3 linked regions of the Candidatus Palibaumannia cicadellinicola genome follow. Each later gene encodes a partner of the first gene's protein in a complex. Links are inferred from orthologs where the notes say so. Each region holds a gene or a part of one and is shown in the gene's direction. Other genes may lie near its edges.

The links.
Region 2: the proteins of dnaN (region 1) and holA are in contact, whole or in part, in a cryo-EM structure (PDB 8GIZ), measured with the Escherichia coli proteins. The link is inferred for Candidatus Palibaumannia cicadellinicola from one-to-one orthologs.
Region 3: the proteins of dnaN (region 1) and holB are in contact, whole or in part, in a cryo-EM structure (PDB 8GIZ), measured with the Escherichia coli proteins. The link is inferred for Candidatus Palibaumannia cicadellinicola from one-to-one orthologs.

The regions. Positions count from the first base shown.
Region 1 is NZ_CP008985.1:161,520-170,094, reverse strand. Bases 2,304-5,164 are described here. They hold dnaN (DNA polymerase III subunit beta), read left to right. Parts: upstream 2,304-3,111; coding sequence 3,112-4,218; downstream 4,219-5,164. Other genes in these bases: gyrB (DNA topoisomerase (ATP-hydrolyzing) subunit B), read left to right, coding at 4,529-5,164; dnaA (chromosomal replication initiator protein DnaA), read left to right, coding at 2,304-3,103. Also shown: membrane protein insertase YidC, read right to left, coding at 1-602; membrane protein insertion efficiency factor YidD, read right to left, coding at 605-862; rnpA (ribonuclease P protein component), read right to left, coding at 835-1,185; rpmH (50S ribosomal protein L34), read right to left, coding at 1,179-1,343; more of dnaA, read left to right, coding at 1,802-2,303; more of gyrB, read left to right, coding at 5,165-6,934; IM45_RS00730 (AI-2E family transporter), read right to left, coding at 6,944-7,951; magnesium/cobalt transporter CorA, read right to left, coding at 8,041-8,575. UniProt on the Escherichia coli protein: Confers DNA tethering and processivity to DNA polymerases and other proteins. Acts as a clamp, forming a ring around DNA (a reaction catalyzed by the clamp-loading complex) which diffuses in an ATP-independent manner freely and bidirectionally along dsDNA.
Region 2 is NZ_CP008985.1:284,552-293,255, forward strand. Bases 2,943-5,932 are described here. They hold holA (DNA polymerase III subunit delta), read left to right. Parts: upstream 2,943-3,913; coding sequence 3,914-4,951; downstream 4,952-5,932. Other genes in these bases: leuS (leucine--tRNA ligase), read left to right, coding at 2,943-3,420; lptE (LPS assembly lipoprotein LptE), read left to right, coding at 3,534-3,917; nadD (nicotinate-nucleotide adenylyltransferase), read left to right, coding at 4,944-5,579; mrdA (peptidoglycan DD-transpeptidase MrdA), read left to right, coding at 5,676-5,932. Outside these bases: panC (pantoate--beta-alanine ligase), read left to right, coding at 1-678; more of leuS, read left to right, coding at 838-2,942; more of mrdA, read left to right, coding at 5,933-7,538; peptidoglycan glycosyltransferase MrdB, read left to right, coding at 7,545-8,657; lipoyl(octanoyl) transferase LipB, read left to right, coding at 8,665-8,704. UniProt on the Escherichia coli protein: Part of the beta sliding clamp loading complex, which hydrolyzes ATP to load the beta clamp onto primed DNA to form the DNA replication pre-initiation complex.
Region 3 is NZ_CP008985.1:491,520-497,670, reverse strand. What follows is about bases 1-2,966. They hold holB (DNA polymerase III subunit delta'), read left to right. Parts: upstream 1-964; coding sequence 965-1,969; downstream 1,970-2,966. Other genes in these bases: IM45_RS03795 (HIT domain-containing protein), read left to right, coding at 2,816-2,966; IM45_RS02390 (metal-dependent hydrolase), read left to right, coding at 1,985-2,782; tmk (dTMP kinase), read left to right, coding at 324-968; pabC (aminodeoxychorismate lyase), read left to right, coding at 1-228. Outside these bases: more of IM45_RS03795, read left to right, coding at 2,967-3,163; lipoprotein-releasing ABC transporter permease subunit LolC, read left to right, coding at 3,803-4,990; lipoprotein-releasing ABC transporter ATP-binding protein LolD, read left to right, coding at 4,983-5,684; lipoprotein-releasing ABC transporter permease subunit LolE, read left to right, coding at 5,681-6,151. UniProt on the Escherichia coli protein: Part of the beta sliding clamp loading complex, which hydrolyzes ATP to load the beta clamp onto primed DNA to form the DNA replication pre-initiation complex.

The DNA.
Region 1 (8,575 bases):
TTCGGTAAATTCAAAGATTGTTTTAACTGACCAAATAAAGTTAATACTAGTGGCTTAGTACTAGTATTTTGAATACTATCACAGATCTGAACGGCAAAATCGCTACGTTTAAAGATAAACGTTTTTGTGTATACCACTCCTTCTAGTGATGTATAAGTTAGTGGTACGCGTAGTACGCTTTGATTATCCTTCATGACATAAGTATTAGCATTAGTAGTATAGATTGGACGCTCTACATTATCCTGACCATGTTTACCCATAAGCCCACTTTGTGCTTGATAGATAAATTCAGGAGAAGTTTCTAGCAAATGGAAAGGTTTTGGCGAACCTAATTTCTTAGGATATGTTAGTAAATAAGCCTGCTCGATATCACCACCATAAGTATTTATTTTAAGTAAAAATATATCTGTTTTAACAAGAATTAATTTACCTTTTTCGTAGAATGGTATGTTCTGTTCGAATAGATCATCAGTGGTTTCTTTTGCTGCATGTGGTGTGTTTTTAATAGTAGTTTGTGGATCATGGTCAGTCTGCCATATTTCCCAAATCATGTAAGAAACAAACAGCAAAGCTATGACAAGAAGATTGCGTTGCGAATCCATTATTAGTGTTCTCTTTTGTCAAAGTTTTTTGTCGGCAAGATATCTTCGCCCCCTGGGTTCCAAGGGTGGCATTTTAATATGCGTTTTAATATTAACCAACTACCTTTGAAGATACCAAACCTATGTATCGCTTCAATACCGTATTGCGAACATGTAGGCCAAAATCTACAATGGGGTATTAATAGTGGACTAATAATAAGCTGATAACAACGTATCAACCAACTTAGTAGCTTTAATATTGGCGATAATGGCGACGCCATAACTTTTCTAATGTTTCTCTCAGAGAATAATTATCAAGATCAGCAAGTCCTTTTTTAGCAATGACGACAAAATCCATGATAGGTAAGGTATGCTGATGTAAACGAAAGCTTTCACGCATCAGGCGCTTAATACGATTACGTTCATGAGCTAATTTTATATTTTTTTTAGATATTGTAAGACCAATACGAGGATAACCCAGCGAATTTAAGCGCCCGAGAATAGTAATTTGCGACGTACCAACTAGTTGAGGCTGCTGGAAAACAAAAGCAAAATTATTGGGTGTTAACAACCGTAACTCCCTTGAAAAAGCATGTTTCACCACCGGTGTGTTTTCTTTCCTGAAATAGATACTGTCAAACGTGAGCGACCTTTCGCACGGCGGCGCGCTAAAATCTGACGACCACTTTTTGTAGCTATACGAGCACGAAAACCATGGGTACGGTGACGTTTTAATAAAGATGGTTGAAAAGTACGTTTCATATTAATTTTTAGCTAACCATATAATTATATGTTAATCATGTTATTAATATAGTTACTAACTATATAACTGATACTTATGAAATTTATACTTAAAAAACTAATTTCAGTCTCGTACAGTTACGAAATAATATACTCATATATATGTAAAAATGCAATAAATCACATTAATATTCGAATGTTTATTACTCATAATAATGAGTATCAATCTCTCACAAAAATTAAGCCTATGCTGAATTTTCGTGAGAATCAAGTATCATTTTTACCTGTGGATAAAAACTATGAAGATCTACATCGTAGTTTGCGTTATTATCTATAATTTCTAATATAAATACTCATTGATCTCCTAACTAAGAACTAAATTGTTGGTAATAAACATCGGATAATATATGTAACTTAAATAATCTTGTACATATATAATATTATTGATTATTTTCATTATGCTTTCATTGGAGTTTGCGATGTCACTTTCGCTTTGGCAGCAATGTCTTGTACGGTTACAGAATGAGTTATCAATGACAGAATTTAGTATGTGGATACGTCCCCTACAAGCAGAACTGAGTGAAAATATGCTGGCGCTTTATGCCCCAAACAGATTTGTGCTAGATTGGGTACGCGATAAGTACCTAAATAGTATTAATGAATTGCTTAATGATTTTTGTGGTAAACATGCGCCATTATTACGCTTCGAAGTAGGTAGTAAGCCACCACAGATAACAGTAATGCAACACCCGCTATCTTATCGCTCTTATATTAATCCCAAAAAAACTTTTGATAATTTCATAGAAGGTAAATCTAACCAATTAGCACGTACGGCAGCAAGACAAGTAGCTGATAATCCTGGTGGAGCTTATAATCCACTATTTATGTATGGTCATACTAGCTTAGGTAAAACACATTTGCTGCATGCTATAGGCAATCGCTTGATGAGTAGTAAAGCAAACACTAGGGTAGTCTATATGCATTCCGAGCGATTTGTGCAGGATATGGTTAAGGCACTACAAAATAATGTCATCGAAGAGTTTAAACGATATTACCGTTCTATTGATGTTTTACTTATTGATGATATTCAGTTTTTTGCTCATAAAGAACGTTCGCAAGAAGAATTTTTCCATACTTTTAATGCTTTATTAGAAAATAATCAGCAGATTATTCTGACATCTGATCGGTATCCTCTGGAAATAATCGGTGTAGAAGACAGATTAAAGTCCCGTTTTGGTTGGGGATTAACCGTAGCTATAGAACCCTTAGAACTTGAGACACGTGTAGCTCTTCTAATGAAAAAAGCAGACGAGAATAATATCAACCTTCTAGGAGAAGTAGCTTTTTTCATTGCGAAACGATTGCGTTCTAATGTGCGTGAACTAGAAGGAGCATTGAATCGCGTTATAGTCAATGCTAACTTAACTGGCCGCGTTATTACCATAGATTTAGTACGCGAAGCTCTACAAGATTTACTAGCATTACAAGATAAATTAGTTACGATCGATCATATACAAAAAATTGTAGCTGAATATTATAACATTAAGGTAGCAGACTTATTGTCTAAAAGACGTTCCCGCTCGGTTGCACGTCCTCGTCAAATAGCTATGGCATTATCGAAAATATTAACTAATCATAGTCTACCAGAAATCGGTTATGTTTTCGGCGGACGTGATCATACAACAGTATTGCATGCTTGTCGAAAAATTGATCAACTACAAAAAGAAAACCATGATATTAAAGAAGATTTTTCTCACTTAATTAGAATATTGTCTTCTTAACTTAAACTATGAAATTTATTGTGAAACGCGAGGATTTGCTTAAACCTCTACAACAAGTTAGTAATAGATTAAGTAGTCGTCATAACTTACTAAGTTTAAGTTATCTACTATTAGAAGTAACAACAGAACATCTACTAATAACTGGTACAAACTTAGAAATAGAAATAGTAGCACGAGTTTTTTTAAAAACAGCTCATGAGCCAGGTGTTACTACAGTATGTGCACGAAAATTGTTAGATATTTGCCGTTATCTACCAGAAGGCGCCAATATTATAGTAACGCTTGAAAAAGATAGAATACTTGTAAGATCAGGACGTAGCCGTTTCTCATTAATGACACTACCAGCTACAAATTTTCCTCATTTAGATCATTGGGAAAGTAAAGTAGAATTTACTATACAAAAAAATAGACTGAAACAGTTGATTGAATCTACACAATTTTCTATGGCTCATCAGGATGTACGCTATTATCTTAACGGTCTACTTTTTGAGACGGAAGGTGATAAACTACGCACTGTTGCTACTGATGGACATCGCCTGGCGGCGTGTACTATTTCTGTGAGTCAATTAGCATCTTTACCATATCATTCTGTAATAATACCACGTAAAGGAGTCATTGAATTACTACGAATATTAGATTCTTATGATGATTTAATTCAATTAAAAATTGGTAGTAACAATATTTTAGCTTGCATTGGTGACTATATTTTTACTTCAAAGTTGATTAATGGAAGTTTTCCAGATTACCATCGTGTCTTACCCAAAAATACGAACAAAATTCTGCAAACACGTTGCGATGTACTGAAGCACGCTTTTACCCGTGTTGCTATTCTATCTAACGATAAGTTTCGTGGTGTACGACTTTCTCTTAAAAAGAATCAACTAAAAATCACTGCAAATAATCTAGAACAAGAAGAAGCAGAAGAAATCTTAGATGTTTATTACGAAGGCGATCAAATAGAAGTTAACTTTAATGTTAACTATATTCTTGATATACTAAATGTTTTAAAATGTGAAAATGTTCGTTTGTTACTAACTAATGAGATATCTGGTGTACAGATTGAAGATTGTGTGAACCAAATGTCAGTTTATGTTGTTATGCCAATGCGTCTATGAAAAATATTTTCTATATAATTCATCTAGTAAAGTCACTCTACCTTAGTAGGTAATTATATTTATTACATTAATATATACATTAAATTAAAATTTAAGCACAGAATAAAATTAATTATTAGTTCTTATAAAGATTTTATAAGCAATTATATTGAGAGAATAACACTCGTTCATATTTATCTGATAAATATATAAAGTGACCTCACTGATATATTTAGCTTATAGATTTAGACTGAGTAACTAAAAAATACTCTCTGTGATCAAATGGTCGAATCAATCTTTGACCTTATTACTCAATGAGTCGAAACAGTTAATGTCTAATTCTTATGATTCCTCAAATATTAAAGTACTTAAAGGACTGGACGCGGTGCGTAAGCGACCAGGAATGTATATTGGTGATACCGATGATGGTACTGGTTTACATCATATGGTATTCGAAGTTGTGGATAATGCGATTGACGAAGCTCTTGCTGGATATTGTAAAGAAATAGTAGTTACTATTCACAAAGATAACTCTGTTTCCGTCCAAGATAATGGACGAGGTATTCCTACCGATATCCACGTAGAAGAAGACATCTCTGCGGCAGAAGTCATCATGACCGTACTACATGCAGGTGGAAAATTTGATGATAATTCCTATAAAGTATCGGGTGGCCTACATGGTGTTGGAATTTCGGTAGTAAATGCACTTTCAGAAAAACTAGAACTTATAATCAAACGTGAAGGTAAAGTCCATCAGCAAACTTATTATTCTGGAGTACCACAAGCTCCATTAACGGTTGTAGGCAATACTAGACAAACTGGTACGACCGTACGCTTCTGGCCTAGTTTTCAAACTTTTACTAATCATAAAGAATTCCAATACGAAATTTTAGCTAAACGTTTACGAGAACTATCTTTTTTGAACTCTGGTATTTATATTCGCTTGCATGACTTACGTTACTCTAAAGAAGATAATTTTCATTATCAAGGTGGTATTAAAGCTTTTGTAAAATACCTTAATAAAAATAAAACACCAATTCACTCTAATATTTTCTATTTCTCTACTGATAAAGATCATATTAGTGTAGAAATTGCTATGCAATGGAATGATGGTTTTCAAGAAAACATTTACTGTTTTACTAATAATATTCCACAACCAAATGGTGGTACTCATTTAGCTGGTTTCCGTGCAGCTATGACTCGTACCCTTAACTCTTATATAGATAAAGAAGGTTATAATAAAAAAAACAAAATTATCGCTACCGGCGACGACGCCCGTGAAGGTTTAATAGCTGTACTATCAGTTAAGGTGCCGGATCCAAAATTTTCTTCTCAGACTAAAGATAAGCTGGTATCTTCAGAAGTTAAAGCAGTGGTTGAATCATTAATAAATGAACTGTTAGTTGAATATTTACTAGAGCATCCTAACGATGCCAAAATTATAGTTAGCAAAATTATTGATGCAGCTCGTGCTCGCGATGCAGCGCGTAAAGCACGAGAAATAACTCGACGTAAAGGAGCGTTGGATTTAGCCGGTTTACCAGGTAAACTAGCTGATTGTCAGGAACGTGATCCTACGTTATCCGAATTATATCTAGTTGAAGGTGATTCTGCAGGTGGTTCTGCTAAACAAGCCCGTAATCGTCAAAATCAAGCAATACTACCGCTTAAAGGTAAAATACTTAACGTTGAAAAGGCTCGTTTTGATAAGATGCTCTCCTCTAATGAAGTAGCAGCATTAATTACTGCACTTGGTTGCGGCATTGGTAGAGATGAGTACAATTCAGATAAGTTACGTTATCATACAATTATTATAATGACTGATGCCGACGTAGATGGCTCCCATATCCGTACCTTGTTACTAACTTTTTTTTATCGTCATATGCCAGAAATCATTAATAAAGGTCATATTTTTATTGCTCAGCCACCGCTATATAAGGTTAAAAAAGGTAAACAAGAACAGTATATTCATGATGATGATGCTATGGATCAATATCAGATATCACTAGCTATAGATGGAGCTAAGTTATACTCTAAAAAGCATGTTTTTTCTGGACCAGCGCTAAAAGCGCTGGTCATAGAGTATTATGTTGTGCAAAAGATTATAGACCGTATGGAGCGTAGATTTCCGCGCGCATTACTAAAACAGTTAATCTATCATCCGATGCTGACAGAAATAGAAATGCAAAATGCTACTATAGTTACAAACTGGATAGCGTTATTATCTAAAATACTTAATGAGCAAGATAAGCATGGCATTAGTTACTATTTTGAAGTACAAGAAAACGAGCGTCAGTTATTCGAACCTAGGTTATGGGTACGAACTTACGGTGTAAAAACTAATTATTTGCTAGATGTTGATTTCATAAATTGTAGTGAATACCGTAAACTAATAATACTAGGAGAAAAATTACATGATGTAATCGTGCCAGAGACATATATTAAGCGTGGTGAACATCGTAAGTTAGTTAAAACTTTTGAGCAGGTAGTGGAATGGCTAATAAAAGAGTCATGTCGTGGTATGATCGTTCAGCGCTATAAAGGTCTCGGAGAGATGAATCCTCAGCAATTATGGGAAACTACTATGGATCCAAAAAGTCGGAACATACTGCGCGTTACAGTGAAAGATGCAATGAATGCCGACCAGCTTTTTACTACCCTAATGGGTGATGCGGTAGAACCACGGCGTACATTTATTGAGGAAAATGCGCTTAAAGTCACTTATATAGATATTTAATACTTATTATTATATTAATTTCTCCGCCCGTAATTCATTTTTGAGATATGCATAATAAATTGGAGCAGCCACTAAACCTTCGATACCAAAGGCTGCCTCAGAGATAAGCATAGCAAGTAGTAGTTCCCAAGATTTAGCCTGAATACTATTACCAATTATTTCGGCATTGGTAAAATATTCTAGTTTATGGATAAATATTAAGTAGATCATCATAAATCCACCCACTGTTAGAGAAACAGAAAATGCTGAGATGATAATCATCATATTAGAAATAAGGTTCCCAATAATAGGTAGTAAGCCAAAGATAAAAGTGAAGACAATAAGAGTCTTCCCTAGCGGTAAATTAATACCTAAAAATGGAAAAATCATTAGTATGATAATAGAAGTAAGTAAAGTATTTAATAATGATACTTTAATTTGGGCAAAAACTATATGGCGAAAAGCTTGAGACAAACAACGTAAGCGTGCTAACAACTGATTAATAAAATAGGTACTATTACTTGATGATTTATTTAGAGATATCACAGCACCCATTATTAGACCAATAAATATTGTTATTATCCCATGTAAAAACGTACTACCCATATTACGAATGATGATAAGGTTAGATTCAATAAGCTTAAGAAGCTTATCTTTAAGATCTTCTGCACTATTTGGTAGAAAGAATGGGGACAAAAAGTCTGGTATACGATTTTTGATATTAGAAAAAATTCGGTTAGTTTCAGCAATAATGTCGATACCGCGTTCAATATCCCAAGTTAGAAAGCTTAATAGTCTAATTATGCCTAATGTCATCGTAATGACAACAAAAACGGCAATAAGAGTCACTACAACCCAACGTGCGCAGCCAATACCGACTAAACGCTCGAACCAAGGAGTTAGTGAAACAATAACCTCATAGGCTAAGAAGCCTGCGATAAAGCATGGAAACAAATGTAACGGAATTATGGCTGCCATAAACAAAAACATTAATAGATAAGAAGTGGTCTTCAAATAAGACTTACTTACAGCAGTCATTATTTATCATTTCCTTTTATTTCTAGCAGGTTGATCTCATGCTAAGTTTGAGTTTGAATAGCTAATAGCATTTATATTACTATCTATATCTATAACCAGTTGCGGCGCTTAAAATATAGGTACGGAGCAACACCAGCAATAATCATGAGTATAATGGCGGCTGGATAGCCGAAATACCACTTTAGTTCCGGCATGAAATCAAAGTTCATCCCATAGCTAGAGGCAACAAGTGTCGGTGGTAGAAACACTACCGAAACTACTGAAAATATCTTTATAATACGGTTTTGTTCGATATTTATAAATCCCATCGCCGCTTGCAAAAGAAAATTTACTTTTTGGAATAATGATTCATTATGAGGTAGTAAAGACTCAATATCTCGTAGGATTTCTCTTGCTTTATCTAATTCATTAGAGGGTAGTCGTGTTTTACGAACCAGAAAATTCAAAGCACGCTGTGTATCCATTAAACAAAGACGTACCTTCCAACCTACGTCCTCTAGCTCAGCGATAGTAGCGAGTGCATTATCATACTCATCACCTTGCTGACCATCCATAATAATTCTGCTTAATGCTTCTAAATCACTATAGATATTCTCAATTTTGTCTGCGAGCTGTTCTATTTTA
Region 2 (8,704 bases), 120 kb from region 1 along the record:
CCGATGCAGTTCGACCGGAGGGAGGATTTAGCAGTTTATCCACGTACTTTGCCGGAAGATTGTAGCAAACTAATCTTGAGTGGCGTAGATGCTCTTTTTACACCGTCGGTAAATGCTATTTATCCTAATAGAATTGATAACCATACCTTTGTCGATGTGCCACGTTTATCAGGCATCCTAGAAGGTATCAACCGACCAGGTCACTTTCGCGGTGTCGCCACAATTGTCAGTAAACTGTTTAATTTAATACAGCCTCATGTGGCCTGCTTCGGTGAAAAAGATTTTCAACAATTAGCGCTTATTCGGCAGATGGTGCAAGATATGAGCTATGATATTGAAATTATAGCTATACCAACTGTTCGTACAGCCGATGGTTTGGCACTGAGTTCACGTAATAGTTATCTTACGCTAGAACAACGTAAGTTAGCACCTCAACTTTATCAAGTGATGCAAAAGCTGGTCAAATCTTTATGCTCTGGTAATAGGTATACCGATGAGCTACTTGATAAAGCAGCAAAGCGATTACGTGAATTTGGATTCACTCCGGACATGCTAGAAATCCGCGATGCACTCACTTTACAACCATTAACGGTGGAGAGCAAACAGGCAGTAGTGTTATTTAGTGCTTGGCTAGGCAAAGCCAGGCTGATAGATAACGCCAAAGTTAATCTTCCTTGATTACGTACTTACTTGCTTGCGTTACTGATTCCTCAGCGTTTGATTTTTAGATCACCTACCTTTCTGATACTACCAGTATCACAGCTGTATACAAAGGCATAATGATTTGCTCGACTCGCGCCAGCGCAGCTATATTTTACTTAAGGACCACTTACTGCTATGCAAGAGCTTTATGACCCGAAAGAGATAGAAGCCCAAATTCAGAAATACTGGGATAAACATGAAACTTTCAAGGTAACCGAAGATACTAGTAAAGAAAAATATTATTGTCTTTCTATGCTACCCTATCCTTCTGGCAGTTTGCATATGGGACATGTACGTAATTACACCATCGGAGACGTACTTTCTCGTTATCAGCGGATGCAAGGTAAAAACGTACTACAACCAATCGGATGGGATGCCTTTGGGCTACCTGCTGAAAGAGCAGCAGTTCAAAACCAAATAGCGCCGGCATCATGGACCTATGCGAATATTGACGCTATGAAGAATCAATTAAAGCGACTAGGTTTTGGCTACGATTGGAGCCGTGAAATTACAACATGCAGGCCAGAATATTACCGTTGGGAACAGTGGTTCTTCATCCAGTTATATGAAAAAGGCTTAGTCTATAAGAAGACGTCATCTGTGAACTGGTGCTCAAACGATCAAACGGTACTGGCTAACGAACAGGTTATCGACGGTTGCTGTTGGCGATGTGGCACTCGCGTCAAGTGCAAAGATATCCCACAGTGGTTTGTTAAAATTACTGCTTATGCCGATGAGTTACTTGATGATTTAGATCAATTGGATGGCTGGCCAGAACAGATCAAAATCATGCAACGTAATTGGATCGGGCGTTCTGAAGGCATCAATATTACCTTTCAGGTTGCGGAAATAGAAGACCAACTTACCGTCTATACCGCCCGTCCTGACACTTTAATGGGCGTTACCTATTTTGCGATTACAACACACCATTATCTTGCACGGCAAGCTGCTAGCGATAATTCAGCATTAAAAAATTTTATGAATAATTGCGAACATACGAAAGTAACAGAAGCGGAAATGGTCACGAGGGTCAAAACTGGTGTCTTTACTGGTCTGCACGTAATCCACCCGTTGACCGGAGAGAAGCTACCAATATGGGTGACGAACTTTGTGCTGAAAGATTATGGCACTGGAGCAGTCATGGCAGTACCTGGACACAATCAGCTGGATTGGGAGTTCGCTTGCAAATACTCTCTACCCATAAAAACAGTAATCCGCAATGCGGACGGGAGCGAACCTAATATCAGCGCGCAGGCAATGATTCAAAAAGGTATTCTGTATAACTCTGGCAATTTCGATGGTCTGAATTATCAAGAGGCCTGCCAAGCTATTGCAACCGTCTTAGTAGCACGTGGTATAGGCGAGAGAAAAATTAACTATCGCCTACGGGACTGGGTAGTTTCCCGCCAACGTTACTGGGGCACGCCGATACCTATGATTACACTAGAAGACGGCACCATAGTACCAACGCCAGTAGATAAGCTGCCGGTGATATTACCAGAAGATATTTTCATGGACGGGATCTCTAATCCACTTAAAGACGATGACCGATGGTCGAAGACTACCTATGATAGTAATCCTGCGATGCGTGAAACTGATACCTTCGATACTTTTATGGAATCTTCATGGTACTACGCGCGCTATACTTGTCCACATTATGACCAAGGTATGTTAGATATTAACGCCACAAACTATTGGCTACCAGTGGATCAATATATCGGAGGTATTGAACACGCAATCATGCACTTGATGTACTTCCGCTTTTATCATAAATTATTACGCGATGCTGGGATGTTGAGGTCCGATGAGCCTACTAAACGTCTACTGTGTCAAGGTATGGTACTGGCTGATTCCTTTTACTACGTAAGTAGTACCGGTGAGCATATATGGGTCTCACCGATTAATGTCAGCGTCCAGCGTGATGAAAAAGGTTACCTTGTTAAAGCTCTAGATTCACAGGGTAATGAGCTGGTGTACGCAGGCATGAGTAAAATGTCAAAATCTAAAAACAACGGTATTGACCCGCAGATTATGGTCGAAAAATACGGCGCTGATACTGTGCGTCTGTTTATGATGTTCGCATCTCCAGCGGAAATGACATTGGAATGGCGAGAGTCTGGCGTAGAGGGAGCTAATAGATTTTTGAAACGCATCTGGAAGCTAATTTATGAACATACCCAGCGGGGCAAAGTAGTTGCGCTAGATTTCGCAGCTATGAGTGACGAACACAAAGTACTCCGGCGCTTACTACATCAAACAATAGCTAAGGTTACCGATGATATCGGCCGCCGCCAAACTTTTAATACTGCTATTGCCGCAATTATGGAGATCATAAATAAATTGGTACACGCATCGCAGGATAGTACACAAGACCGCGCTCTGTTGCAGGAAGCTCTACTTGCGGTAGTGCGTATGTTGTATCCATTTACTCCTCATGTTTGCTTCACGCTATGGCAGGCACTGAGCGGAGAAGGAAACATTGATAATGCCCCATGGCCCATAGTGGACAAATCAGCGCTGGTGGAGGACGCTCAATTAATAGTAATTCAGATAAATGGTAAACGGCGCAGTAGAATTACCGTGCCCGCTGATGCCGACGAAGTATTTGTACTGGAACGTGCCTCTAGAGAAAAATCGGTTGCTAAATATCTAGAAGATACTAAAGTACATAAAGTAATTTATATTCCTGGAAAACTGATAAACCTAGTAGTAGGTTAGGTTAATAGAAGAAGGCGGTATACGATACCTCACTTTTGCACCGATGCTAGGTTTAGCAGTGATTTTGACTACTAGCTGTTGCTATCATTTACGTAGAATACCAATTCACATAGTTGCATATAAATGATATTACTATCCACGACGATACTAATAGCCCAGCTATGCCATCACTGTACATTCTTAATTCATCGGAAAGTAAAGTGACCATCTCGGTATTCCAAGATGGTAAAACGGCAGGATACCAAATAAAGTTCTTCATGCCCAACAAGGATTATTATCCCATTAATATTAAGGTCTACCGTACTTTATTTGATAATCCGCTAATGGCACTAGCTAAAAACGAGGAAGAAGATATGATTCGCCAGGAGATGCACCAACAGGCTTCGCAGCAGCTGGTGCATCAACTTTTGTTAGTGCTGCAACATGTGTATACTACTGATGATGCTTTGGCCAAGATCTTGTTGCCACAGCTGATGGTGGTCTCGGCAACGCGATGATCCGGATTTATCCGGAACAGCTCAGGACGCAACTACAAAATCATTTGCGTCCTTGCTATTTACTCCTTGGGAATGATCTCTTATTACTACAAGAGAGCGAAGACAGTATTCAAGCTAAGGCGCAGCTTCTTAAGTTTAATGAACATTTCCGCGTCTCATTAGAAGATGTCACTGATTGGGATACCATCTTCAGCCTGAGTCAAGTACTAAGCCTATTTGCCCACCGCCAGACTTTATTGCTGAGACTACCGGAAAACGGTGTAACTGCAACTATCGAGAAAAAACTAGCCATACTGGTGTCGCTGTTACATCCAGATTTCCTATTAATTTTGCGTGGCCAAAAACTAACTCGTGCTCAAGAAAATAGTTTCTGGTTCAAAGCATTGAGTAGCAATAATGCGGTGCTGGTTGACTGCACGACGCCTGACCCAGCACAATTACCATGCTGGGTGAAGAACCGTGCTAAAAACATGCATTTGTCGCTAGATGATGCTGCTTGTAAGTTGTTGTGTTATTGCTATGAAGGTAATTTACCTGCTCTGGTCCAGGCACTTGAGCGCCTAAAGCTAATTCATCCTGATGGCATACTAACTCTACCGTTGGTAGAAGAGGCAGTAACCGATACCTCTTACTTTACTCCGTTTCATTGGATAAATGCGGTACTGTCTGGCAACAGTAAACGTACGAGTCATATCCTACAGCAATTGAGGCTAGAAGCTAGGGAACCAGTGATACTCCTGCGCTATATCCAGCGAGATATTTTTCTACTACTTACCCTCAAACGTCATATGGCCTACACGCCTGCGCGTATATTGTTCGACCAGCATAAAATTTGGCAAAATCGCAGACCGTTGCTCATGCAGGCGCTACAGCGTCTTAGCGTACAACAACTCTATCAGGCAATAGCACTCATGCTAAAGATAGAACTCACGGTTAAGCAGGATTATAGTGATTATGTCTGGGCTGATATCAATGCCTTAGGACAACTATTATGTAGTAATACGCTTTTTCCTACCGCGATGATAGATGTCTGAAAGATTCTTGACAGCCTTCTACGGCGGAACCTTCGACCCTATTCATCATGGCCATTTACAGCCGGTGATAGCGTTAGCACAGTTAGTAAATTTACAACGCGTTATCCTTTTACCGAATCATATTCCACTACACCGTCCACCACCACAAGCAACCCCTCAGCAACGACTAATGATGACACGACTAGCTATTGCCGACACACCTGGTGAGCTTTTTATTATTGATGAACGTGAATTGCGTCGCGCCACGCCATCTTGGACTGTGGAAACATTTCAAGCTATACGTAGGGAGTACGGTCCTATGGCACCACTAGGTTTAATTATTGGTCAAGATTCTCTATTAACACTGCCACAGTGGCACCGAAGTAAAGAATTATTAGAGCTGTGCCATATTCTAGTTTGCGCACGACCTGGTTACCAACATGGTTATAACTGGATGGAAAATCGTTTAACAGATGATCCTACTGCGCTACACCACCAACCTGCGGGGCTTGTATATTGCGCTGCAACACCAGAATTAGCAATTTCAGCTAGTGATATTCGCGGACGCCTACATGCCATTCTACCCTGCTATGATTTATTAACGCCTTCGGTACAAGGTTATATTGACGAGCAAGGTTTATACCGCTAGTGTGCGCACTACGCTATAAAGCATAATTTTTAGCAAGTATGAATAATACAATTAATTATTATTAGATAATGCGATAGTTATCGTCAATTTTACGAAATGAAAATAATACGTAACCCATTTCGCGACTATTCAGCTGAATTAGCGCTGTTTGTGCGCCGTGTACTAGTAGCGTTTACCGGTATTTTGCTGCTCAGCGGTGTGCTTATCTTGAATTTATATTCTCTGCAAGTCACTAACTTTGAAGATTACCGCACCCGCTCTAATGAAAACCGTATTAAGCTGGTACCTCTCACGCCGAGTAGAGGAATAATTTATGATCGCAACGGTACACCACTAGCGTTGAACCGCACTATTTATCAGCTAGAACTGGTAGTAGAAAAAGTAGATAATTTAAAACAAACTCTCGAAGATCTGAGTTCTATTGTAGATCTAACTAATAACGATATAGCCCATTTCGAAAAAGAGCGTAAACGTTCACGAAATTTTACTTCATTACTACTAAAGTCAAATCTCACTGATGTACAGCAGGCACGTTTTGCTGTGAACCAATTCCGTTTTCCTGGCGTTGAGATTAAAGAATACCAGCGTCGTTATTACCCTTACTGCTCAGCTTTAACCCATGTTATAGGATATGTTGCCAAAATTAACGACTACGATATAGCACAGCTAGAAAAAAGGGGCATAATAGCCAATTATGCAGCAACGCACGATATCGGAAAACTAGGTATTGAACGTTACTATGAAAGCACCCTACACGGAAAAACAGGCTATGAAGAGGTAGAAGTAAACAACCGCGGCCGCGTTATTCGCCAACTACATCAGCAGCCACCACAGGCTGGCAAAGACATCTATCTTACGTTAGATTTAAGCCTACAACAGTATATTCAAAAACTATTAGCTGGTAGCCGTGCTGCAGTAGTAGTTGTAGATCCGCGAGACAGTGGTATCCGAGCATTAGTATCGAACCCCAGTTTCGATCCTAATCTTTTTGTAGAAGGTATTTCCAGTCAAGATTATCATAATCTACTAAAGGATGAAAATTATCCACTAATAAACCGCGCGACCCAGGGAGTATATCCCCCTGCGTCCACTGTTAAACCTTATATTGTAGTGTCTGCATTAACCTTAGGAGTTCTCGAGAAACATTTCTCGCTATTTGATCCTGGTTGGTGGAAATTACCAGGCTCAGAAAAACGTTATCGAGATTGGAAACGTTGGGGGCACGGTAGGCTTAACGTAACCAAGGCTCTTGAGGAATCAGCAGATACTTTCTTTTATCAGGTTGCCTATGATATGGGAATTGATCGATTATCAGAGTGGATGATAAAATTTGGCTATGGTCAGAATACTGGAATTGATCTTTCTGAGGAGCGTGCTGGCGTGATGCCTACGCGTCATTGGAAAATGAATCGTTTCAATAAACCTTGGTATCAGGGGGATACTATTTCAGTTGGCATCGGCCAAGGATATTGGACTGCTACACCGGTACAAATGTCAAAAGCACTGATGACGCTCATTAATAACGGTGCCGTCGGTACACCACATTTACTATTTGGTACACGGGAAAATGGTCAGCTCGTACAATATCACCAACATAATAATAGCCAAATTGGAGATCCGAATTCGGAATTTTGGGAAATTGCTAAAGACGGCATGTACGGTGTTGCTAACCGCCCCAACGGCACAGCACGGCAAAGTTTTTCCGATGCACCTTATAAGACTGCTGCGAAATCAGGTACCGCTCAAGTCTATAGCCTAAAAGCGAATGAAACTTATAATGTTCATAAGATAGCCGAACGGCTACGCGATCATAAATTGATGACAGCATTCGCCCCATACGATCAACCAACGGTCTGTGTAGTTGTGTTGTTAGAAAATGGCGGAGTAGGTCCGGCGGTAGGCACCATTACTAGGAAAATTTTAGACTACATGCTGCTAGATGAGAAGACACATGATTAAATGACAATGACTAATCATTCCCCACAAAGTATACTATTAAATAAACTACATATCGATGTGATGTTGTTATTTTTCATCACACTGCTACTACTCTACAGCGCCTTTGTGATATGGAGCGCCAGCGGTCAGGATATAGGCATAATGGAAGGCAAGATGGTTCAGATTATCATAGGCCTGTTGGTGATGCTAGTTTTAGCGCAGGTACCACCGCGAGTTTATGAAGGATGGGCGCCATATTTGTACATGTTATGCCTATTGCTACTAGTACTAGTAGACGTCTTCGGGCAAATTCGTAAAGGTGCCCAACGCTGGTTAGATTTAAGCTTGGTACGTTTTCAGCCGTCGGAAATCGCGAAAGTAACTGTACCATTAATGGTAGCGCGTTTCATTAACCGAGATAGTTATCCACCATCTTTGAAGAATACTGCCATTGCTTTGATGCTGATTTTTATCCCTACTCTGCTAGTAGCGGCGCAACCTGACTTAGGCACCGCGATCTTAATCGGCGCATCAGGTCTATTTGTGCTATTTCTTTCTGGTATTAGTTGTAAATTAATCGCAGTTGCTGGATTGCTCGTCTTTGCTTTTATCCCGGTGCTTTGGTTTTTCCTCATGCACGATTATCAACGAAACAGGATAATAATGCTATTAGATCCTGAAACCGATCCTCTTGGGGCCGGCTATCATATTATTCAGTCGAAAATAGCAATTGGATCTGGTGGTCTAAACGGTAAAGGTTGGCTGCATGGTACACAATCACAGCTAGAGTTCTTACCGGAGCGTCACACCGACTTTATCTTTGCGGTATTAGGCGAAGAGTTGGGATTCCTAGGCGTTCTAGTACTGCTGATGCTCTATCTGAGCGTGATTATCCGCGGTATAGTAATTGCCGCTAGTGCGCAGAATACTTTTGGCCGAGTGATGGCGGGAGGTTTTATGCTTATTTTTTTCGTTTATGTTTTTGTTAATATTGGTATGGTAAGTGGTATCTTACCCGTTGTTGGTGTGCCGCTACCGCTCGTTAGCTATGGTGGATCGTCTCTGATTGTGTTAATGATAGGTTTTGGTATAGTAATGTCGATACATACTCATCGAAAAATGTTGTCAAAAAGTTTATAAAATCAAAATGAGTACAAATCTCAAAGAGAGACAGGATAGCCAATCCT
Region 3 (6,151 bases), 330 kb from region 1 along the record:
AGCTATGCTGGAGTAGCCGGCATCATGCGCCGACGTGTATTAGGCTTATTACCAAAGCTTGGTTATTTATGTGAGGAAGTCACTACTGGCCCCGATGCGCTGAAACAAGCTGATGAGGTAATTATTACCAATGCTTTGCTGCCGATAGCACCGGTAAACTCAATCGGTTCATACTGTTACTATGAACGTACCTTATTTAATTTACTCAGCCCACAGTGCCAATGCTAATGAAATACTAAATAATTTTAACAAGCATCCATTTGCTAACATCTCTTGCAATAAAAACAGCTATCACGAAACACCATAGTCAATCCGGATAGGCCATGAATAGTAAATTTATTGTTGTCGAGGGCCTCGAGAGTACCGGCAAGACCTCAGCAATTCAACAGATAGTAGCTATCTTACATAGCTATGGTATTAACGATATAATCTCTACTCGAGAGCCAGGTGGTACTCCATTGGCAGAACAACTACGTACTCTAATAAAGCAAGGCATAGGATCTGATCCGATTACCGACTGTGCTGAGCTTTTGTTGTTATATGCCGCACGTGCACAATTGGTAGAAAGTGTTATCAAACCTGCGCTAACGCGCGGTGCCTGGGTGATTAGCGATCGACACGATCTTTCCTCTCAAGCTTACCAAGGCGGAGGCCGCGGCATAGATAAACAGGTGTTACAAACTCTACGAAATGCGGTATTAGGGAATTTTTATCCTGATTTCACACTATATCTGGATTTGCCTCCGGCAATGAGTCTAGAGCGAGCCCGCGCTCGTGGCACACCACTAGATCGAATTGAAGCTGAATCACTATCTTTCTTCCACCGTACCCGCGCGCGTTACCAGGAACTAGTAGCTAACGATTCTAGTATCGTAACTATCGATGCTGGACAGCCGCGAGAAAAATTTAGCGCCGCAATTCGCAATCAGATAGAGCAGTGGCTTAGTACCCAGGAAATACATCGATGAGATTATATCCCTGGTTAGAATCTCATTACCTTAATATTTTGACTAGTTACCAGCAGGGTAAGGGACATCATGCACTCTTACTGTATAGTCAAAAAGGTAACGGGAAGGCATTCTTATTTCAAGCATTAAGTAATTGGTTAATGTGCCTCAAACCAAATACCATCATCAATTGTGGTCAGTGCCATAGCTGCCAATTGATGAATGCAGGCAATCACCCAGATTATTATAAGATTGAGCTAGAAAAAGAACAGCAGAGCATTGGTGTAGAGACAATCCGCATCTTGATTGAAAGCTTATATAGTCACCCGCATCAGGGCGGCGCTAAGGTAGTATCGCTGTCACATATCAAGTTATTGACCAAGCAGGGAGTAAATGCACTGCTAAAAATGCTGGAAGAACCGCCAGAGGAGACTTATTTTCTACTTGGTTCCAGAGATAAGTCATGCCTGTTACCCACTTTACTGAGCCGCTGTCTTTGCTGGCAATTACCTTCTCCGGATGAAGCGCTAGGGTTAAGTTGGTTACAGCAACAGAAGGAGACTTATCCTATTTTAGCTGCTCGCACCGCGCTACGTTTATGTGGAGGTGCTCCTCTAGCGGCGCTAGCCTTACTACAACCAGCATGTTGGAACAAGAGGCAAGCATTGTGTGTAGCTATGAGAGAAGCACTACATCATCGTGATTTTTTAACTTTGCTACCTTTCCTCAATGGAAATGAGGATGTACCGCTACATTGGGTGCTTACTCTCTTGATTGATGCACTCAAATTGCAGCAAGGAGCGCAGGCTTTTTTAGTTAACGCGGATCAGCTAAATTTGATAACTGCGGTAGCAATGCACTGGACTTCACTTACCCTGCATCGTCAAGTGCAGCAATGGCTACACTGCCACCACCAGTGGTCTGAGGTTAGCGGCATTAATCGCAAATTGTTGCTGACGTACCGATTATTAAATTGGGAGTGGGATATGAGTAATCCGTATACTCACCCCTGGACTCTATAACAAAAAGGGAAAGTTATGTTTTTAATTGATTCTCATTGTCATATCGACAAACTCAATTACCATAGTTTACACCGGGATGTAACAGATGTCATGAACAAAGCTAAGATACGCGATGTACGACTCATTTTAGCGGTGTGTACCATTCTACCTAACTTTGATAACATGACAGCCTTCATTGGCCGCCGTGATGATATTTTATTTTCTTGTGGCATTCATCCCTTGAACATTAATGAACAACCCTATGACTTATTCGAACTAGGCCGTATAGCTACAAGAGAGAACGTTGTGGCGCTCGGCGAAACTGGGCTAGATTATTCTTCTAATAAGCAGGAAAATAAAGCACTGCAGCAAGAGATATTCCGTGAACATATCCGTATTGGAAACGAGCAGAACAAACCTCTGATTGTGCACACCCGGAGCGCACGCGACGATACCATTGCCATTTTACGGGAAGGAAAAGCTGAGAAATGCAGTGGGGTATTACACTGTTTTACAGATGACCGTGATACTGCTAAAGTATTGCTAGATATAGGTTTTTATATCTCTTTCTCTGGTATTATTACTTTTCGTAATGCTGAGTTATTACGTGAAACTGCACGATTTGTTCCCCTTGATCGTCTGCTAATTGAAACTGATTCTCCCTATTTAGCGCCAGTACCTTACCGTGGTAAGGAGAATCAACCAGCGTATGTGCGCGATATAGCTGAATATATGGCAACACTGAAAAACATTAAGTTAGAGAAACTAGCAGCGGCTACTACCGCGAATTTCTGTCGATTATTCCACTTAGACGAGCAACTTAATAGCTTATGATAAATAAATTTTTACCCTTTCAGGCACAATACAATGGACGAAGAAACTATTTTTAGCAAAATTATTAGCAGGAAGATGCGAACCAATATTTTGTATCAGGATGATCTGGTAACTGCCTTTCGCGACATTCACCCGAAAGCTCCTATTCACATTATTATCGTTACTAATAAGTTAATTCCAACAGTTAACGACGTGAACACTACAGATGAAATAGCGTTAGGAAGAATGTTCTCCGTGGCTGCCAAAATCGCTAAACAGGAGAGCATCAGTGATGATGGGTACCGCTTAATTATTAATTGTAACTCTCATGGTAGACAAGAAATATATCATCTCCACATGCATTTACTAGGTGGTAGACAACTAGGTCCATTAATCACTTAATTGAGATTTAACCTTATAATTATAACATCAGACTTATGATGAGGATCAATATATTTTTAATATACTACTGACTATAGCACCGCTATTAACCAATAGTATAGCCGAAGCTAAGCAAGATCTATTATCTTCTGAACTGCTACCTGGGCTTTTAACTCGCGAGCTAGTACTAATGCCACCAAAATTTAAGTATCTTGACTGGAAAGGAAGCTTTTCTCCGCTCGTTAATCATATGATATCAGCTAATGGTATCTGCGAAGACAGCCTGCTGCTGGTTAATACCATAAAAAACAGTACCAACGGTAGCCTGCAGTCTGATGAAGCTACCGCCACGCTGAGTAGCTTGATTCCTAATCATAGTAATTTTCGTGTAGTAAGAGCAGACACACTTAAAAGTGCACGCATGAAGTTGGGACTTTCTGAAAATGACAGCTTAGAATCACGTAGTAAGGCAATAGGATGGCTAGATATCTTAACGCACAATATGTACTGTACAGCATCGCTAGTGGGGATATTAAACAACCAAACCTAGATATGGAGTTAATGCAAGTACAGACCGGAGAGATTGTATGGTCTGGTCATGGTGTGGCCCACGAATGAATCAAACACCGGGCTGATATCTAATCTAATAATGAATACAAAATGTATCAGCCTATAGCATTATATATTAGCCTACGCTATATGCGCGGGCTAGTATCAAACCACTTCGGTAGTTTAATCTCCTGGCTTTCCACTATCGGTATTACGCTCGGTGTAATGGCCTTAGTAACGGTATTATCGGTCATGAATGGTTTCAAGATAGAACTAGAAAGCAATATTCTTGGTTTTATTCCTCAGGCGTTGCTGACGACTCACGAGGGGTTTTTAGACCCTACAGTCATTTCAGTTTTAAAACCAAACATACTTCAAGGTACAACACGCGTTGCGTCCTTAACTATCGGAGACGTAGTATTGCAAAGCGCTAAAGGTTTAGCTATGGGCGTCATGCTCGGTGTCAATTCTTCTGATCCTGAACCTCTAGCCAACTATTTAGTTGATACACACATAAACCAGTTAGCACCCGGTCAGTACCAGGTAATTCTGGGTGAAAAGTTAGCAGATAAGCTGAGCGTAAAATTGAGTGATCAACTACGCTTAATCGTTCCCTCGGTTAATCAATTCACGCCGATGGGTCGTATTCCTAGCCAGCGCTTGTTCACCGTAGCTGGTACGTATGCTACCAAGAGTGAGGTAGACGACTATCAACTACTGGTTAATCAGCAGGATGCTTCGCGTCTTATGCATTATCCGTCTGGTTATGTCACAGGCTTGCGTCTATGGTTGCAGCAGCCTCTGAGCGTGGACCGTCTAAGTCAGCAACATTTACCCGATGGTTTAGTATGGAAAGATTGGCGTGAGCGTAAGAGCGAACTATTCCAGGCGGTGCGTATGGAGAAAAACATAATGGTATTGCTACTAAGCCTTATTGTCGCGGTGGCTGGCTTTAATATTCTTACTTCCCTATGCCTCCTAGTAATGGAAAAGCAGAGTGAAGTAGCTATTTTAAAAACACAGGGACTGAACAGTAGTCAAGTAATGCTGGTTTTTATGGCTTTAGGGACTATTATTGGAATTATCGGAGTACTATTTGGTACTTTCATCGGCGTACTGTTAGTAAGCTTGTTAAATAAGTTAGTGTTATTTGATAGTGCAGTGCTGCCGGTGAATATCGAGCCGTTGCAAATTACCATAATTGCTGTACTTACAATAGTAGTTGCATGGTTATCTACTCTTTACCCTTCCTGGTATGCAGCTACTATTAATTCAGTTGAGACGTTACGTTATGAATAATGCACCATTGTTACAATGTTACGAGCTAAGCAAGCGTTATCAAGAAGGTAAGCTATATATTGATGTGTTGCGGAACGTTAATTTTTCTATACAACAAGGGGAGATGATAGCGATTATGGGCCGCTCTGGTTCTGGTAAAAGTACGCTGTTACATCTACTGGGAGGGCTAGACGCACCGACATCTGGCGATGTTCTTTTTGAAGGCAAGCTGCTGAACAAACTTTCCTCCACCGCTTGTGCGGTACTACGCAATAAGCGGTTGGGTTTTATCTATCAATTTCACCACTTATTATCCGATTTTACTGCTCTAGAGAATGTTGCAATGCCGAGAATGATAGGAGGAGCCAAATCAACGGTAGCACTAACCGCAGCGCGTGAAATGCTGGTAATGGTAGGATTGGAAAAATGTAGCTATCACCGACCTTCGGAGTTGTCGGGCGGTGAGCGCCAGCGGGTGGCTATCGCCCGTGCACTAGTAAATTATCCATCACTTGTTCTTGCTGACGAACCTACTGGCAATCTAGATAAAAGCAACGCGGAGAGTATTTTTGAGCTCCTAAGCTTTATCAATATGCAAAAAGGTACTACTTTTATCGTAGTAACACATGATTTAAGCCTCGCTCAGAGGCTGCACCGCCAACTTGAGATGCGCGAAGGTAGTCTTATTGCAACTGAGCTCCGTTTAATTTCATGAGAATACCGTTATCATTGCAGATTGCGCTGCGTTTTCATTACAGACGGCAACGGAGCGGTATGGTATCTCTGATTTCTATCATCTCTACTATCGGTATATCCCTAGGTGTAATGGCGCTAATCATTGTTCTTAGTGCAATGAATGGTTTTGAGCGTGAATTAAATCAGCGTATACTAGCAGTGGTAGCACACGGAGAAATTGAACCCGTGAATCCTCCTTTCTTCGACTGGCAGAAATTAATAAAGCGCATAGAAAAGGTGCCAGGTATCGTAGCCGCTACACCTTATATTAATTTTACAAGCCTAGTAGAATACGAAGAAAAACGACAGGTTATTCAAGTCAAAGGCATAGATCCGGTACAGGAAATACGATTAAGCGCACTACCTCGCTTTGTGCCAACTCAAGCTTGGCAGAATTTCTGCGCCAACAAGCAGCAAATGATTATCGGAAAAGGTGTAGCTGATACT